One region of the Cryobacterium sp. 10I5 genome, then DNA from elsewhere that is predicted to be linked to it. Evidence: predicted binding sites of a transcription regulator. Region 1 holds the regulator's gene; each other region holds the start of a gene.
What was found. The regulator LexA, encoded in region 1, represses DNA repair genes until DNA is damaged. The targets are predictions, from matches to a motif close to TCGAACANNTGTTCGA.
Positions count from the first base shown of each region.

Region 2: the regulator LexA is predicted to act here: its motif matches at 2,535-2,550, upstream of QN350_RS13970 (intein-containing Rv2578c family radical SAM protein).
Region 3: the regulator LexA is predicted to act here: its motif matches at 2,858-2,873, upstream of QN350_RS01840 (HNH endonuclease signature motif containing protein).

Region 1 is NZ_JASJVI010000008.1:33,982-39,996, forward strand. It holds gene QN350_RS04490 (histidinol-phosphate transaminase) at 1-636, opposite strand, end outside; gene QN350_RS04495 (LysM peptidoglycan-binding domain-containing protein) at 745-1,101, opposite strand; gene lexA (transcriptional repressor LexA) at 1,418-2,113, shown strand; gene metE (5-methyltetrahydropteroyltriglutamate--homocysteine S-methyltransferase) at 2,373-4,712, opposite strand; gene QN350_RS04510 (methylenetetrahydrofolate reductase) at 4,887-5,876, opposite strand.
Region 2 is NZ_JASJVI010000060.1:12,492-18,506, reverse strand. It holds gene QN350_RS13975 (sensor histidine kinase) at 1-259, opposite strand, end outside; gene QN350_RS13970 (intein-containing Rv2578c family radical SAM protein) at 382-2,526, opposite strand; gene QN350_RS13965 (malate:quinone oxidoreductase) at 2,666-4,099, opposite strand; gene QN350_RS13960 (glycoside hydrolase family 6 protein) at 4,308-5,306, shown strand; gene QN350_RS20030 (response regulator) at 5,392-6,015, shown strand, end outside.
Region 3 is NZ_JASJVI010000003.1:38,843-44,857, forward strand. It holds gene QN350_RS01835 (ABC transporter ATP-binding protein) at 1-961, opposite strand, end outside; gene QN350_RS01840 (HNH endonuclease signature motif containing protein) at 1,141-2,838, opposite strand; gene QN350_RS01845 (VIT1/CCC1 transporter family protein) at 3,176-4,327, opposite strand; gene QN350_RS01850 (hypothetical protein) at 4,333-4,641, opposite strand; gene gatB (Asp-tRNA(Asn)/Glu-tRNA(Gln) amidotransferase subunit GatB) at 4,641-6,015, opposite strand, start outside.

The DNA of each region.
Region 1 (6,015 bases):
CAGCAGGGTGAGGGCGGATGCCGTCCCCACCGGGGCGAATTCGGCGTAGGCCTCGTCGACGACCACGATGCCGTCGCAGGCGTCGTAGACCGCCGCGATCACGTCGAGCGAGAGCGGGGTCCCGGTCGGGTTGTTCGGGGAGCACAGGAAGACGAGGTCGGGGTTGACCCGGTTGACCCAGTCGACGGCGCGTTCCGGGGTGAGTTCGAAGTCGGCGTCGCGGTCACCGGCGACCCAGCGCGTTCCGGTGCCCGAGGCGAGCAATGGGTACATCGAATAGGTGGGGGCGAACCCGAGGACGGTGCGTCCCGGCCCGCCGAAGGCCTGCAGCACCTGCTGGAGGACCTCGTTGGAGCCGTTGGCCGCCCAGATGTTCTGGCGGGTGAGACCGTGACCGAGGTAGCGGGCCATCGCCTCGCGCAGTTCCGTGAACTCGCGGTCCGGGTACCGGTTGATCCCGCGGATCGCGGCGGCCAGGGCTGCTGCGATGTCGACGGCCACGTCCTCGGGGATCCCGTGGGTGTTCTCATTCACATTGAGAGCGACCGGCACGTGCAGCTGCGGTGCCCCATAGGGAGTGAGCCCGCGAAGATTGTCGCGGAGGGGCAGGTCGTTGAGACTGGTCACTCCCCCCATAATACTGATGGGCTTCAGCACCGGTGGGCGTTATCGCCGGTGGTTCAGGATCCGGCTGGTTCAGGATCCGACTACTTCAGGATCCGGCTGGATCAGTATTCGGCAGGTTCAGTATTCGGCAGGGAGGGCCAGGCGCTGGCCCGGCTGCACACTCTCGGAGGGCAGCTGATTCAGGTTGACGATCTCGGCGATGACTTCGCGCGGGTCGGCGGCGGGCGCGATGCGCTTTGCAAGCTGCCACAACGACTGGCCCGACTGGATCGTGACGTAGTCGAACGTCGTCGCACTTCCGCTGGCGCCGCTCAACGTACTGCCGTCGGCGGCGGCGAGGCCGCCGTTGAGGGCGATGGCCAGCGCGCCCACGACGAGGGGGACGCCGGCGATCGCGGTCAGCACGGCACGACCGCGCCGCGTGATGCGCAGCCGGGTGTGCGCCCCCGGGACCAGCTCGATTGTTGTGCTCATGTCTGCCTCCTGTGTATTCGTATCCGGCTCTCGGCCGGGAGAGCCGGATACGAAGCTATGTTCCGAATATATATTCGATTGTTCGAACAATCAAGACTTCCTCCGGTTATTATTGGGGTGAAGTACACGACACACTCGAATGAATGTCTGCACATCGCCCCGCACTGGTTACAGTTTCGATTGACTGGTGTGAACTCAACCAGCGACCACTGACATTCGGATACGGTCGCCTCACGGCATCCGCCGGGACGACCGCCCGCCACCGCCCACCGCCACCGACAGGAGCGACATCGTGACCCAGGACAGCGTGACCCCGTTGACCGCCAGTTCCCCCGAACGCGGTGGGACACGTCGGAGGAAGAGCCTCAGCGACAAGCAGCGCGCGATCATGGACGTCATCCAGCGCTCCGTCGGCCAGCGGGGCTATCCGCCGAGCATGCGGGAGATCGGTGACGCCGTCGGGTTGTCTTCGCTGTCGAGCGTCACCCACCAGCTCAACCAGCTCCAGCTGAGCGGCTACCTGCGCCGGGACCCGAACCGGCCCCGGGCGCTCGAGGTGCTGATCGAGCTGCCGCAGTCTCCGGAGGACACCGCCGCCGGAGCCGCGGAAAACTTCCAGCAGGGAACCCCGGTCGGCGACGCGGCCATGGTGCCGCTCGTCGGTCGGATCGCCGCCGGTGTGCCGATCATGGCCGACCAGCAGGTCGACGAGATCTTCCCGCTCCCGCGCCAGCTCGTGGGCAAGGGCGAGCTGTTCATGCTCAAGGTCGTCGGTGAGTCGATGATCGACGCCGCGATCATGGACGGCGACTGGGTCGTCGTCCGCCAGCAGAAGACCGCGGAGAACGGCGAGATCGTCGCCGCGATGCTCGACGGCGAAGCGACGGTCAAGGTCTTCCGGCAGCGCGACGGCCACACCTGGCTGCTGCCGAGGAACACCAACTTCGAGCCGATCCTCGGCGACCACGCCGAGATCCTCGGCAAGATCGTCGCCGTCCTGCGTTCCCTTTAGCTGCCGCGCTCGGTCTATCCTCCGCGCTCGCTCGATCGACCGCGCTCGCTCTCAACCCGGCGCACGATCGCACTCCGGCGCGCACCACGATTTGGCGCGCGCCAACTGCGCCGTTTCGCGCCAGGCATGCCTGGCGCGAAACGGCGGAATTGGAGCGCGGAGAACGGGAGCTGGCGCGAAGCGGCTGAACTGGCGCGTCTGGCGCGTCTGGCGGGTCTGTCGCGTGGCGGGTCTGGCGCGAAGCGGCGCCCGGACCTGGTCAGGCGCGAGCGGGGACTCCTGCGGCGAGGCGGGCGCGCACGATGCGGGTCGCCTCGATCATGTTGGTCAGGGACTCGACCGTCTCGGCGTAGCCGCGGGTCTTGAGCCCGCAGTCCGGATTCACCCACACCTGGCCGGCCGGGATGGCCGCGACGGCCCGGTCGAGCAAGTCCGTGAGCTCGGCAACGCCCGGCACCCGCGGCGAGTGGATGTCGTAGACGCCCGGGCCGATGCCGTGGTCGAAGCCGTTGGCCTGGATGTCCGTGACGACTTCCATGCGGGAGCGTGCGGCCTCGATGCTCGTCACGTCGGCATCCAGGGCGCGGATCGCCTCCAGCACGACGCCGAACTCTGAGTAGCAGAGGTGGGTGTGGATCTGGGTGGCGTCACGCACGCCGGCGGTCGCGAGCCGGAACGAGCCGACAGACCAGTCGAGGTAGTCGGCGTGCCCGGCCTTCTCGAGCGGGAGCAGTTCGCGCAGTGCGGGCTCGTCGACCTGGACGATGCCGATTCCGGCGGCCTCGAGGTCGGCGATCTCGTCGCGGAGGGCGAGGGCGACCTGACGTGCCGTCTCACCGAGGGGCTGGTCGTCGCGCACGAAGGACCAGGCGAGGATGGTCACCGGGCCGGTCAGCATGCCCTTGACCGGCTTCGCGGTCAGCCCCTGCGTGTAGGTCGACCACTCGACGGTGATCGGCTTCGGCCGGGACACATCGCCCCAGAGGATCGACGGACGCGTGCACCGGCTGCCATAGGACTGAACCCAGCCGTTGTCGGTGACCGCGAAGCCGTCGAGGTTCTCGGCGAAGTACTGCACCATGTCGTTGCGCTCGGGTTCCCCGTGCACGAGCACATCGAGGCCGAGCTCCTCCTGCAGGGCGACGACCCGGGCGATCTCCGCGCGCATCAGGTCGCGGTACTCGTCGGCCGTGAGCACTCCCTTCAGGAAGCGGGCGCGGGCGCGACGGATCTCCCCCGTCTGCGGAAAGGAGCCGATGGTCGTCGTCGGCAGGAAGGGCAGCGCAAGCGCGGTCTCCTGGGCGACAAGCCGGTCAGCGTAGGCGCCACGCCGGTATGCGGCGTCGGTGAGCTCCGCGGCGCGGGCCCGGACTTCGCCATCACGGACGCCGGGAGCGGAGCTGCGGGCGGCCAGTGCCGCGGTCGCGGCGTCCAGTTCGGCGGCGATAACCTCCCGGCCCTCCGCCAGCCCACGGGCGAGGGTCGCGACCTGGCCGACCTTCTCGTCGGCGAAGGCGAGCCAGCTCAGGAGCTCGGCACCGAGTGCGGGCTCATCAGCGATCGTGTGCGGGACGTGCTGCAGGCTCGTCGAGGTTGAGACGGCGACCCGCGTCGACAGCGCGCCCAGTCCGGTGACGCTCGTGAAGGCATCCGCCAGGTCGCCGCGCCAGACGTTGTGCCCGTCGACGACACCGGCGACGAGGGTCTTCCCGTCCAGGCCGGGGACGGGCGCCGGCAGTGCGCCGCGGACGAGATCGAGGCCGATGGCCTCGATGGGCGCAGCGGCGAGCACGGGCAGGGCGTCGCCGAGGCTGCCATAGGGTGCGGCGATGAAGATCGCCGGGCGCTGGGCGAGGTGGCCGAGGGTCCCGTATGCCCACTGCACGGCGCTGAGGGTATCGGCGCGGGGCACGTCGATGCTCTCGCTGACGAGACCCGGTTCGTCGAGCTGGACCCATTCGGCGCCTGCGTCGGCGAGGCGCTGCAGCAGGGTCGCGTAGACGGGGATGAGGTCGTCGAGCCGGTCGAGCGGCCGGAAACCCGCGGGGGCTTCGTCGCTCGGCTTGCTGAGCAGCAGGAAGGTGACCGGGCCGACGATGACGGGCCGGGTCAGGAAGTCGGCCGAGCGCGCTTCCTCGAACTCGCGCACGATCCGGTCGCTCGAGAGGGAGAACTCGGTGTCCGGGCCGATCTCGGGAACGAGGTAGTGGTAGTTCGAGTCGAACCACTTGGTCATTTCGAGCGGAAGGCTGTCCCCTTCGCCGCGAGCGAGGGTGAAGTATCCGGCGAGGTCGATGTGTCCGTCAGCGTCGACGAGCCCGGCGAAGCGGGCGGGCACGGCGCCGACCGTGCAGAGTGCGTCGAGCATCTGGTCGTAGTAGGAGAAGGACTCGGGGATGGCGGAGTCGGTGCGGCCGAGACCGAGGGCGGCGAGGCGGTCGCGCGTGGCCTGGCGGAGTCCGGCAGCGGTGGCCTCGAGCTCGGCGGCGGTCGACGTGCCGGCCCAGAAAGATTCGACGGCTTTCTTGAGCTCGCGGCGCGGGCCGATGCGCGGGTAGCCGAGGATCGTGCCGGTGGGGAACGGGGCGGTGGGGGTCATGACGTTTCCTTTGCGGTGATGGGGCGGTGAAGCGGATGGTGGACGGTGGTCTGAGAGAAGGCTGGGGTGTCGGCCGGCGCGCTTTCGGGCGCGACGGAACTCCGGGGCACGAGCCGGCGTTCGGCGGAGAGTGAGAATTGTGGCGGCGACCGGGGTGGGGCCGCTGGGCGGCGGTTACACGGCCGCCGGCAGTCCCGTGTGCGCCCGAACCGGCGTCGGTGCGCCGAGCAGGCCGCAGCCGTCGAGCACCTCGAGTACGGTCTCGTGCTGGTTGAAGGCGTACAGGTGCAGCCCGGGGGCGCCACCTGCGATCACCTGTCTGGCGAGGTCGACGGCGTGCTGGATGCCGATCTCGCGCTGGCCCTCCTTGGTCGGTTCGATCTCGAGCCGGATGGACAGGTCTGCGGGCATCTGTTCGCCGGAGAGCTCGATGATCCGCCGGAGTCTGGCCGGGCTCGTCACGGGCATGATGCCGGGCAGGATCGGGAAGAGCACACCGGCCTCCCTGGCGCGCTGGACGAAGCTCAGGAAGTGGTCGGCGTGGAAGAAGAGCTGGGTGATGCCGAGGTTCGCGCCCGCGGCCTGCTTGGCGAGCAGGGTGTCGATGTCCTGCGCCGAGGAGCGCGACCGGGGATGGCCGTTCGGGAACGCCGCGACGGCGATCCGCACCTTCTCGTGGCCGGGCTTCACGGCGCGGGCCGCCGGGATACCGGGGATGATCGTCTCACGGTACGGCGATTTCTCGGCCTGAACCCGGTGGATGAGCTGTACGAGTTCGGCGGCGCTGCCGAAGTCGCCGAGGAACTCCTCGCCTTCCTTCGAGCCGGCAGGGGGGTCGCCCCGGAGGGCGAGGAAGCTGCGCACTCCCGCGTCGAGGAACTCGCGGATCAGCCGGTTCGCTTCGTCGTGGGTGGAGCCGACGCAGGTGAGGTGCGCCATCGCTTCGACGTTCGTCGTGCGGAGGATGCGGCTGAGCACATCGAGCGAGGAGCGACGCGAGGATCCGTTTGCTCCGTAGGTGACCGAGAGGAAGTCGGGCCCTGCCGCCGCGAGATGGTCGATCGTCGTCGCGAGAGCGGATGCCGCGGCATCCGTTTTGGGCGGGTACAGCTCGAAGGAGAACGGGATGCGCCGCGTGCGGGCGGAGTCCGGTGGAGTGGACATTCATTCCTCATTCGACAGAATCCAGTGTGTTCACTGAAATGGCCGGGCGGCCGCGGACCGTCAGGGAGCCCTGGCGGGTGTTCGCGGGCGGGTGCCGGGCTCGGCTGTCGCTCCATGCCGGCGGACAAGAATCCGTCGG
Region 2 (6,015 bases), on a different contig from region 1:
AGGTGACGACGGCGCCCACGAGAAGGTAGACGACCGAGAGGAGCACGGTGCGGTGGCGGGACAGCAGGAAGAGAAGGATCGCCATCACGAGGATGCCGAGCAGGCTCACGCCGATCTGAGCGCTCGGATGGCTGATCCCGAGCACCGCGAGCGAGACGAGGGAGCCGATCAGGCAGGTGAGGCCGAACCAGTGAGCAGCCTGGGCCAGGGCACGCCCGACCGAGGTACCGACCAGATGGTCGGGGAGGCCTAGGGTCATTGCCGCTCCGTTCTCCGTCGATTATCGCATCCGCCGGACTCCTTCTTGCGTGAAGGGTCGCGAATCGAGGTTCGCGCGAGCGTTGAACGTCGATCTGCGACACCTCAGCGGATGGCGGGGGTTCAGAACAGGGTCGGGTGCAACTCAGGAGGGAGCTCGCCGGCGATGAGCATCCCGTAGCCTGGCCCGGGCCGGCTCGGGAATGCCGGGACGGCGGCCGGGCGGGCGAGCGCACGGGAGCGGACACCGCCGGTGACGGGGTCCTCGATTCCGTGCTCGAGCCCGTGGGCCCGGATCAGCGGCTTGATGCGAAGGGCGAGCCATTGCCGGTAGCCCTTGGGGGCGTAGGCGTTGCGGCCGTAGAGCTCGTGGTAGCGCGGCACGAGGTCGGGGTGGTCCCTCGCGAGCCACTGCATGAACCAGTCGCGCACTCCCGGCCGCAGGTGCAGGGCCGTGTACATCACGTCGGAGGCCCCGGCGGCCTGTGCCTGGCGGAGGGCATCGTCGAGGTGGGCGCGGGTGTCGGTGAGGAACGGCAGGATCGGCATCATGAACACGGAGCAGCGGAGGCCGCGCTCCCTGATCGCGGTCACGGTGGCGAGGCGCGCTGCCGTGGACGGCGTGCCCGGCTCGACCGCGGACTGCAGTTCGTCGTCGTAGATCGCGATCGAGAGGGCGAGGTCGACGGGCACGAGCGTGCTCGCCTCGACGAGCAGGTCGAGGTCGCGCCGGATCAGGGTGCCTTTGGTCAGGATCGACAGCGGGGTGCCGGAGTCGGCGAGCGCCGCGATCACGCCCGGCATCAGTCGGTATCGGCCCTCGGCGCGCTGATACGGATCGGTGTTGGTTCCGAGTGCGACGGCATTGCGCTCCCAGGATGGCCTGGCCAGCTCCTTGCGGAGAACCTCGGCGACGTTGACCTTCACGATGATCTCGTTGTCGAAGTCCTTGCCCGCGTCGAGGTCGAGGTAGGTGTGCGTGTTGCGAGCAAAACAGTTGTGGCTGATGACCCCGTTCGCGATGAAATCGCCGGTCCCGGTCGTGATGTCGATCATGTCCATCGTGGTCCCCAGGTCCTCCACGGACACGACCTGGAGCAGCGCCGCGGATTTCACGGCGGCACCGGCGATGGACAGTTTCCGGTCGATCGCTGGCCCTACGAGACTGAAGAACCGAGAACGCATCGGCAGCCCGCCGGTGACCCGAACACAGCGAACGCCGTTCGGGCGCGCACCCTCCAAGACGTGATCAATTCCCAGTGCGGACAGAGACGACTGAATGTTCGCGAGGATCGTCGCGTCCTTGTTGCTGATCCGCAAAACGCCCTGCGAACACGACCCTTCGGCATCGAAGACACCGGCCAGAAACCCGGCATGCCAATCGTCGTCGGGGTCGTCAACCCAGCGGATGAGCTCCGTTATCCGGGCGAACGACGCGGCCTTGCCGGAGTAGATCGAGGTCAGGGCGCGCCTGGTGAGGGATGGTGCGGAGAATGGGCGAGTCTGCGTGACCACTCCCTCCTGTTCGAGGAACAGGCGCGAGCGGTTGAGCGCCTCGACGTCGGTCAAGGCAAGCCGGAAGAGCCGCACTTTGTTTCCGCCGCCGGCCCGACGTGGATAGTCGCGAGAGATCATCATTCCGTCACCGCGAATCATTCCGGTCAAGTACCCCCGTCGGTAGCTCGGCGCGAAGTAGTTCGGCTGTGTCGCCTGAGTCAGCCCGTTGAGCCCGAAACCCATGAGTTTGTTGTTCTCGGTCAGGTAGGGACGTTGGCCGTCCCCGCGCGTGGCGCGGGTGACGAACTTCCAGCCACGCTCGGTGAGGAAGCGATGGTCTGCGCTGGCCACGACCTCGGTTCCGTCCGCGAGGGTGACGCGGTAGCCGCGCTTTCGGGTGTCCCACGCAGCGAGCACTGTGGTTTGCACATACCGCCGGTAGGCACCGACGGTCTCCGTGCCCATGATCGCATCGCCAACCCTGACCTGCCAGAGCGGCTTCTGCCGCCCGTCGGCCATCAGGATGAGTGTTTCCGGACTCAGGCAGTATGTACACGCATGAGAGCAGCCCCGGTAGGGGTTGATCGTCCAGCCGAACGGCATGGCGCTCTGGCCGGGCACCCGGTTGAGCGCGGACTTGGCCAGGATCTCGTGGAAGGTGATCCCCGCGAACTCGGGCGTCCGCACGCTCCGCACCAGGTTGTTCAGCCGGGCAAGGCCGGGAAGCGCTCCCGCCTGTTCCGTCGTGAGTTCCTGCCCGCTCCACCGCATACCCACATTCGAACACACGTTCGATATCTGCGCAAGGGTGGGGCGGCATCCGCCCTCACCGATTCGACGGAGATTTTGTCTAGAACGGGCCGAAACCGCACGCTCACGTCAAAAAAACTCACAAACTCCGTCGAATTCGTCAGGGGTTGGTGAGGTGCAGGGTCGCCGCGGTCGCGGCGAGGGATGCCGCGGCACGGGCGGGGTCGTCCGACAGGGTCGTGCCGAGGCTCGGGATCAGTTCGCGGAGGCGAGGCTCCCAGGCGGGGTACTGCTCGGGGAAGCAGCGCTGGAGCAGGTCGACCATGATCGGAGCCGCGGTCGACGCCCCGGGGGACGCGCCGAGCAGGCCGGCGATGCTGCCGTCGGCCGAGGTGATGACTTCGGTGCCGAATTGCAGCACGCCGCCTTCCTTCGGGTCCTTCGTCATGACCTGCACGCGCTGGCCCGCGGTGATGAGCTCCCAGTCGGCCATCTTCGCCGTCGGCATGAACTCCTGCAGGGCCTTGAGCTTGGTGGCGCGGGAGGCGAAGACCTCTCCGAAGAGGTACTTCATCAGGCCGACGTTGTGCCGGGCGACGGCGAGCATCGGGCCGATGTTGTGCCCGCGTACCGAGAAGGGAAGGTCGAACCAGGTGCTCGACTTGAGGAACTTGGGGGTGAACCCGGCGAAGGGTCCGAAGAGCAGAGAGGCCTCTCCCTCCACGTGCCGGGTGTCGAGGTGCGGAACCGACATCGGCGGCGCGCCGACGGCCGCCTTGCCGTAGACCTTCGCCTGGTGCTCGGCGACGACCGCAGGATTGGTCGTGCGCAGGAACTGGCCGCTGATCGGGAAGCCGCCGAAGCCTCGCACCTCGGGGATGCCGCTCTGCTGCAGCAGGGCCAGCGCACCGCCTCCGGCACCCACGAACACGAAGCGCGCCTTGACCGTGCTGGGGTGCCCGCCGACGAGACGCCGGAGGTTCAGGCGCCAGGTGCCGTCGGTCAGCTTCTTCACGCCGGTGACCTGCTGGTTGACGTGGACGCCGACGCCCTTGGTTGCGAGGTCGTCGAAGAGGTAACGGGTGAGAGCTCCGAAGTCGACGTCGGTGCCCGACTCGATCCGGGTCGCGGCGATGCGCTGGTTCTTCGGCCGGTTCTTCGTGAGCAGCGGGGCCCAGGTGCCGATGACAGCCGGATCCTCGCTGTATTCCATCCCGTGGAACAGCGGCTGGTCCTTGAGCGCCGCGAACCGTTTGCGCAGGTACTCGACGTTGGACTTGCCGTGCACGAACGTCATGTGCGGAGTCGAGTTGATGAACTTCGTCGGCTCGGGCAGGACGCCGTCGATGACCAGGGACGACCAGAGCTGGCGGCTGATCTGGAACTGCTCGTTGATGCTCACGGCCTTGTCGGCGGTGACGCTGCCGTCCTTCGCCTGGGGCATGTAGTTGAGCTCGCACAGGGCGGCGTGTCCTGTCCCCGCGTTATTCCAGGGGTTCGAGCTCTCCTGGGCGACCTCGCCGAGTCGCTCGTAGACCTCAATGCTCCAGTCGGGCTGCACCTGTTTGATCAAGGTGCCGAGAGTGGCGCTCATGACGCCGCCCCCAATGAGTACGACATCAACCTGCGCCATTGGATTCACACGTTCGAGTGTAACGCCGCGCGCCCGGGCGCCTGACCGCGTCCCCATCCCGTTGATCACCCCGTTCGGGCAGCGAGACAAAGCCCTTAAACGGGCAATGAACTGTCAGACGATACTCCTGCGTAACATATTTGTCGAACCCCCCCTATAGGGTGGGTTCGTGCATTCGTCCGGCTCGCGTACAGGTCTCGTCCTCGGCATCATCGCCCTGGCGCTGCCCGTCCTTGCCCTCGGCGCTTTTGTCAGCCTCTTCGCCCTTCAGGTACCGGGAGGTCAGACCGTGAACCCGCTCGCGACGACGACGTTCTATGTCAACCCGTCGTCGTCGGCATCACAGGCCGCAGCGGCTGCAGCCGAACGGTCCGGGGCAAGTTCAGCCGAAGCGACCGCCCTGAACCGGCTCGCCGACCAGCCGGCGGCGATCTGGCTGACACCGGAAAAGTATCCGCTCGACACGGTCGGTGCCGAGGTCGCGACGATCACCGACGCCGCGGTCAAAAAAGGGAAGACCGCCGTCTTCGTCGTCTACGGAATCCCCAACCGGGACTGCGGCAACTTCTCCGCCGGCGGGCTCTCGGTACTCGAATACCCCGGCTGGGTTCAGGCGATCGCAACGAGCCTGACGCTGCGCGAGGCCGTGGTGATCCTCGAGCCCGACGCGCTCAGCCTCGCCACCCAGTGCAACAACGTCGAAGAGCGGGTACACGAGGTGCACACCGCCGTCGACCTCCTCGCGCCGACGCGGGCCACCGTCTATCTCGACGCCGGCCACTCCGAATGGATCGCCCCGTCCGCCATGGCCGGGCTGCTCAACCGCTCCGGCATCGCATCCGTGCGCGGTTTCGCCACCAACGTCTCGAATTACATGGACTCAGCGGCCGAGCACACGTACGCACAGCAGCTCTCCAGCCTCACCAACGGCGCCCACTACGTCATCGACACCTCCCGCAACGGCGCGGGCTCGAACGGCGAGTGGTGCAATCCCCCCGGCCGCGCCCTCGGGGTCCTGCCCTCCGTCGTCACGAACCAGGGCGCCCAGGATGCCAACCTCTGGATCAAGCAGCCGGGCGAGAGCGACGGAACCTGCAACGGCGGCCCTACCGCTGGGGACTGGTGGAACGCCCAGGCACTCGCGCTCACAAGGGCCGCCGGATGGTAGGCCCCGGTGCCGGCGCACCACACTTCGACAGCACACCGTTCATTGTTCGATTTCGGTCGCAGGCCGATCCAGCTAGGAGATAGATATGGAAACAACGGAGAGTGAGCGACGCGTTGCCGTCATCATCGAGGACGACGACGATATCCGTCATCTCCTCGAGGCCGTTCTGACCCAGGCCGGTTTCGACGCGATTGCGACGAGCAACGGTGTCGACGGCGTGCGCGCGGTGCGAGCGTACGACCCGATCGTCACGACCCTCGACGTGAGTATGCCGGGCATGGACGGCCTGGAGACGGCGAAGCGCATTCGCGCCTTCAGCTCGACCTACATCGTGATGCTCACCGCGCGCGACGAGGAAATCGACACCCTCCAGGGCCTCGAGGCCGGCGCCGACGACTACATGACCAAACCGTTCCGCCCGCGCGAGCTGCGCGCCCGGATCGACGCGATGATGCGACGCCCCCGCCAGGCCCTCGTCTCACCGTCCTCGACCTATGCGGATGCCGCAGCCGCGGACGGCTCCGACGACTCCGGTTCCCAGGCCTACCCGGCCTACCCGGCCGCTCCAGCCGAGCATGCGGCCGCAGAGCACTCCGGCGCCGAGTACGCTCAGGCCGCATCCGCGTCAGAGTATGCGCCCGCGCCGCCGGTCGAATACCGGCCCGCTGCCTCGGCTCCGCAGTACCAGCAACCGCCCGCCGCGCAGCCG
Region 3 (6,015 bases), on a different contig from region 1:
CGTCCCCCACCCGACGCGCATCGTTCTGTTCCTGCACGACGACGCGCATTCCCGCGTCGAGGTCGACGATGATCCGGGTGCTGCTGCCCAGATAGATCACTTCGGCGAGGATGCCCGGCGCCGAGCGGTCGCCGCGGATCGGGGACTCGAGCCTCGCGACCGTCATCTTCTCCGGCCGTACGGAGTGGATACCGCCGCGACCGAGCACACGCAGCGACAGCTCGTCGCTGAACACGTTGGACGTGCCCACGAAGGCGGCCACGAACGGCGAGACCGGGTGATCGTAGATCTCGGCCGGGGTGCCGAGCTGTTCGATCCGGCCCTCGTTGAAGACGGCGATCCGGTCGCTGAGGGTGAGCGCCTCTTCCTGGTCGTGGGTGACGAAGATGAAGGTGATGCCGAGTTCGCGCTGGAGCTCTTTCAATTCGACCTGCATCTGCTCGCGCAGCTTGAGGTCGAGGGCGCCGAGCGGCTCGTCGAGGAGCAGTACCTTCGGCTGCACGACCGTCGCCCTGGCCAGGGCCACGCGTTGCCGTTGCCCGCCGGAGAGCTGTCCGGGCTTCCGGTCGCCGAAGCCACCGAGTCGCACGGTGTCGAGGGCCGCCCTGGCCCGCTCGTGACGTTCGCGCCTGCCGACACCGCGCACCCGCAGGCCGTACGCCACGTTGTCGAGCACCGTCATATGCGGGAAGAGCGCATAGTCCTGGAAGACAGTGTTGACGTCGCGGTCGAAGGGAGCGCGGTCGGTCACGTCTTCTCCCTGGAGCGACACCGTTCCGCTCGTCGGCTGTTCGAAGCCCGCGATCAGCCGGAGCACGGTCGTCTTTCCGGAGCCGGACGGGCCGAGCATCGAGAAGAATTCGCCCTCGACGATGTCGAGATCAACCCCGTCGACGGCGTTCCCCGCACCGAAGGATTTCGTCAGCCCCCGCAAGCGGATGGCCGGTCGGTCTGCGGACACGGAGCCTCCTTCGTCACCCTCGGCTAAATCATATGGAAACGGATGTCTGAAATCCGGTTCCGTATGTTGCGGTCAGGTCACGATGACCGAACGCCTCCGAGAACGACACCCTATAGCGACGGCCCGCGTCCGGCGCGGCCCCCGTTCGCCCGGTCCGTCGTGCCGGTCAGTCGGACCGGTCACCCGCGGTTGGGTGGTCCGGTGAGGACCTGGTGGGCGCGGTGCCGGTTCGGTGGCCGCCACAGTCGTTGCGGGTCAATGAGCCCCGGCGCCCGGACCTGGGGTGAGCCTTTCACCATGCGGATCTCCCACCCGGAGGTGTCGATCGTGTGGTGATGGAACCAACAGAGTAGGACACCGTTGTCGACCGTGGTGGGTCCGTCCTTCGCCCATGGCTTCACGTGGTGCACTTCGGCCCAGTGTGCGGGGGCTGTGCAGCCGGGGATGATGCAGCCGCCGTCGCGGGCGGTGATCGCCCGGCGTTGCGCCCGGTTGAAGTACCTTCGTTCCGGACCGAGTTTGAGTACCTGGTTGTTTTCCCCGAACAGGACCCCTTGGAAGCCGCCGTCACAGATCCGCTGATGCACCGTCTTCAAAGACACCGGCGCCTCGACCCCGTCGATCCACCCGACGCCGACCCCGGAGGCGAGGTCGGCCGCGTTCACGTGTAGCATCACCGTCGGCGCCGACCCGCCCATGCTGGGCGTGTCCTCGTCCCGGGCGGCGTGCTCGATTAGGGCCCGGAGGATGTCCGCGCGTTTCTCCCCGCCCGTGCGGGTATCGGCGCGACGCTCCCGCAGCTCCGCTTCGATCACGTCCAGTTCCGGGCCGGTGCCGGTGTCCTCGGTCTCGGCGCCGGGGATCATTTGCCCCGAGTCCATCCGCGACTGCTCCTCCTCGGTGGGGAATGCGGGCCGGGCGTGGATGCTGAGGAAGGCGTCGAAGAGGGTGTTCATCATCCCGTAGAGTTCCGGCGTCACCCCGCCCTTCACCGGGTACAGGCCGTTCTTCAATTGTCCGAAGCCGATGTTGGACTTCGCCTCGAACAGGTCTTCCTGCGGGAGCATCCCGTCGGGGTCGAGGATGGCCTGCCATTGCAGGACCATGCCGCGGATCAGGTCCGCGGCCGCGGGCACCCCGGCGCCGGCGAGGATCTCGGTCTCCGGGGTGATCCGCCCGGCCGCCGTGGCGACCAGGGCCCGCTCGGCGACCTCGACCTCCGCCGGGACCGTCCGGTGACTGACCGCCCCGAGCCCCGTGGTGATCAGCTCGGCCGCTTCCACCCCGATATCCCCCGCCGCCAGCGCGGCGCCCACGACCGGGAACAACGGCGGCAACACCGCCAGGCCCGCCCGGCGGGGCAACACCGCATCCCCGAGCTTCGTCCGCCGCTTCACCTCCCGGGCCGACACCCGCGTCACCCGGGTAAGTACATCCCACGGCCCCCGGCAGCCCATCTTCCAGGCCAGGCCTTCCCGGCCGAGCACCCGGGCCCGCCGGTCCACATCCGTCGCGGTATTCACCCGGGCCGCGTCGACGGTCCGGCCGATGGCCTCCACCTCCTTGAGTGTCGTGACCGCTTCCGCATCGCTGAGCAGTCCCACTGGGATCGCCGCCAGTGCGTCTGCGAGAGCTGAACGCGCTTCGGTTAGCCGGGCGACAGCATCCGCATGAACCGATGGAACCGACCCGGCCAGCCCCTCAGCGCCCTCGAAACCCTCGGCAACCGCGACCGGATGGGCTGACCCGGCTTGCGCGTTCGGGGATTCGGCGGACGCCTCACCGGATGCGGGGCCCACCGTGATGGGCTGATCCCCCGCGGCCCCGGAATCGGGTGTCTGCGGGGTGTGTGACTGGGGATCCGAAGCTCCTGCCATACCCCGATTCTACCCCGAATCGAACAGGAATGCGAGACTTACTCACATAATTTCAGGCTGTCCAGCCCGATTTTCATACCTGAAAACGAATGCACCGAGCTCGTGGTGGCTAATTCAGGAGATCCACCCGGGCGAGCGACACAGGCCCGCGGACCAGTGCGGCCGATCCCACCCGACGCAAAGAATTTCCTGAGTTAGCCACCGCGTGCACGCCAGAGGCGTCAGTCGGCAACACCGCGGACGAGCGGTGATACTCCGCGCGCTGTGGATGGCCGTGCAGCGACCTCGGGCGCAGCGCGGAGACCGACACCCCGCCCGCGGATCGCTCCCGAAGGCGCTACCCGAGCGAGGTGCCGAAGAGCAGGCCGAGCACGTAGGTGACGCCGGCGGCCGCGAAGCCGATCAGCAGCTGGCGAAGCGCACGCCGGAGGGGCGGCCCGCCGGAGAGCAGACCGACAATCGCGCCCGTCGCGAGGAGGGCGAGTCCGACGAGCACGGACGCGACCACGATCGCCGCGAGGCCTTCGAGTCCGAAAAGGTACGGCAACACGGGGAGGATGGCACCGGAGGCGAAGAAGCAGAAGCTCGAGGACGCGGCGCCCCAGCCGGTTCCGATCGCCTCGTGCTCGTCGGTCGCGGGGTCGAGTGCCCCATGCGCCGTGTCGGCGCCCGGGACCGGGGCGGCAACCGAAACCGGTCCGGTAGCCATGGTCAGGGTGCGCAGCACCTCATGGGCCTGCGCCTCGGCCTCTTCCGCCGCCATGCCCTGCGCGCGGTAGACGAGCGTGAGCTCGTTGGCGGCGAGGTCGAGGTGCGAGAGCACCGTGCGCGCGGTCGCCTGGGGGGTGGATGCCTCGAGCAGCTCCCGCTGCGACCGCACCGAGACGTACTCTCCCGCACCCATCGACAGGGCGCCGGCGAGCAGGCCGGCGATGCCCGTGAACAGGATGGTCGCCGCGGGGACGCCGGTCGCACCGATACCGAGCACGAGGGCGAGGTTGGAGACGAGGCCGTCGTTGATGCCGAACACGGCTGCGCGGAACGACCCGGCGAGGCGCTGGCGTCCCCGGGCAGCGAGTCCGCGCACGACCTCCTCGTGGATGCGTTCGTCGGCAGCCATCGTCTTCGTCGCGTCGACGTCGGAATCGTATGGCGAGCGCGCTTCCGCCCGCTGGGCGAGCGCGAGCACGAAGACCGAACCGAATCGTCTCGCGAGGAACCCGAGGAACCGGGTGCGCACCGCGCCACGTTTCGGCGGGCCGGCCTGGTCACCGAGCAGGTCCCGCCAGTGTGCCTCGTGGCGGGCTTCCGCCTCGGCGAGGGCGAGCAGGATCTCCTTCTCCTCACCGGTTCGCCGGGAGGCGAGGTCGCGGTATACCGCGGCCTCAGCGCGTTCGTCGGCGAGGTACTGGCGCCAGCGGCGGATGTCGGCGGGGGTCGCGGGGCTCTCCGCGCTCGAGGGTGCCGGACGTTCCTGGGCTGCGCTCATCGCCATCACGCTTCCGGCGCCGGCTCGAGAGAGGCCTGGGCGACCCGGGCAGACAGGTGCGGGCCCGAGCCGTCGAGCCCATAGAACGGCTCGTCGAACTGCACGGTCCAGATCGCCTCCCGACCCGAGACCGGGGCGTACAGTGCTGCGCCGTCGGAGTCCCCCGCACCGACGATGACGCCGATCGGGTCTTCGACCATTGACTCCGGGTAGCGACTCCGGTCGAGCCGCACCAGAACCTGCATACCGACGCCGAAGACGGCGCGGCTCGCAGCCCCGTCGGGCGCGGGCTCGCGTCGCTTCCAGAGGGCCATTATTCCGCCGCTCCCGCCCTTTCGAGTACGAGTTCCCGTACCCGAGCGGCATCCGCCTGCCCGCGCATGGCCTTCATGACGGCGCCGATCACGGCACCGGCCGCCTGGACCTTGCCGTCGCGGATCTTCGCGAGGACGTCGGGCTGGGAGGCGAGCGCGAGGTCGATGGCCTCGATGAGCGGGCCGTCGTCGGAGACGACGGCGAGGCCGCGGATCTCCACGACCTCGAGTGGGGTACCTTCGCCGGCGATGACGCCCTCGAGCACCTGGCGTGCCAGGCGGTCGGTCAGCGTACCCGCGGTGACGAGTTCGATGAGCGCGGCGAGCTGCGCCGGCTCGACGAGCGAGTCAGCCGAGACGCCCGCGACGTTCGCGAGGCGGGCGACCTCGCCGGTCCACCACTTGCGGGCCGACTGGGCGGATGCCCCGGCGGCGACGGTGGCCTCGACCGCGTCGAGCAGGTCGGAGTTGACCACGTCCTGGAACTCGAGGTTCGCGAAGCCCCAGTCGGCCTGCAGGCGCTTGCGGCGTGCGGCGGGCGGCTCCGGCAGGGTCGCGCGGAGTTCTTCGACCCAGGCGCGGGAAGGCGCGACGGGGACGAGGTCGGGCTCCGGGAAGTAGCGGTAGTCGTCGGCGTCGGACTTGGGCCGGCCTGCGGACGTGATTCCGGTGTCCTCGTGCCAGTGCCGCGTCTCCTGCGTGATGGTTCCGCCGGCGGCGAGGAGCGCGGCCTGGCGCTGGATCTCGTAGCGGACGGCACGTTCGACGCTGCGGAGCGAGTTGACGTTCTTGGTCTCCGTGCGGGTGCCGAGCTTTCCCGAGCCGCGCGGGCGCAGGGACACGTTCGCGTCGCAACGCACGTTGCCCTCTTCCATCCGGGCGTTGGATACCCCGAGTGCCTTGACGATCTCGCGGATCGCGGCCACATAGGTGCGGCCGATCTCGGGTGAGTCGGCTTCGCCGCCCTCGATCATCTGGGTGACGATCTCGACGAGGGGCACGCCGCCGCGGTTGTAGTCGACGAGCGAGTAGTCGGCGCCCTGGATGCGGCCGGTCGCGCCGCCGACGTGGGTGAGCTTTCCCGCGTCGTCTTCCATGTGCGCACGTTCGATGTCGACCGTGACCAGGCGTCCGCTTTCGAGCTCGATCGTCAACTGCCCGTTGAACGCGATCGGCTCGTCGTACTGCGAGGTCTGGAAGTTCTTCGCCGTGTCGGGGTAGAAATAGTTCTTGCGGGCGAAGCGGGAGTATTCGGCGATCTCGCAGCCGAGGGCGAGCCCCAGGCGGATGCTCGACTCGATCGCCTTGGCGTTCACCTGTGGGAGCCCGCCGGGGAGTCCGAGGCAGGTCGGGCAGGTGTTCGTGTTCGCACCC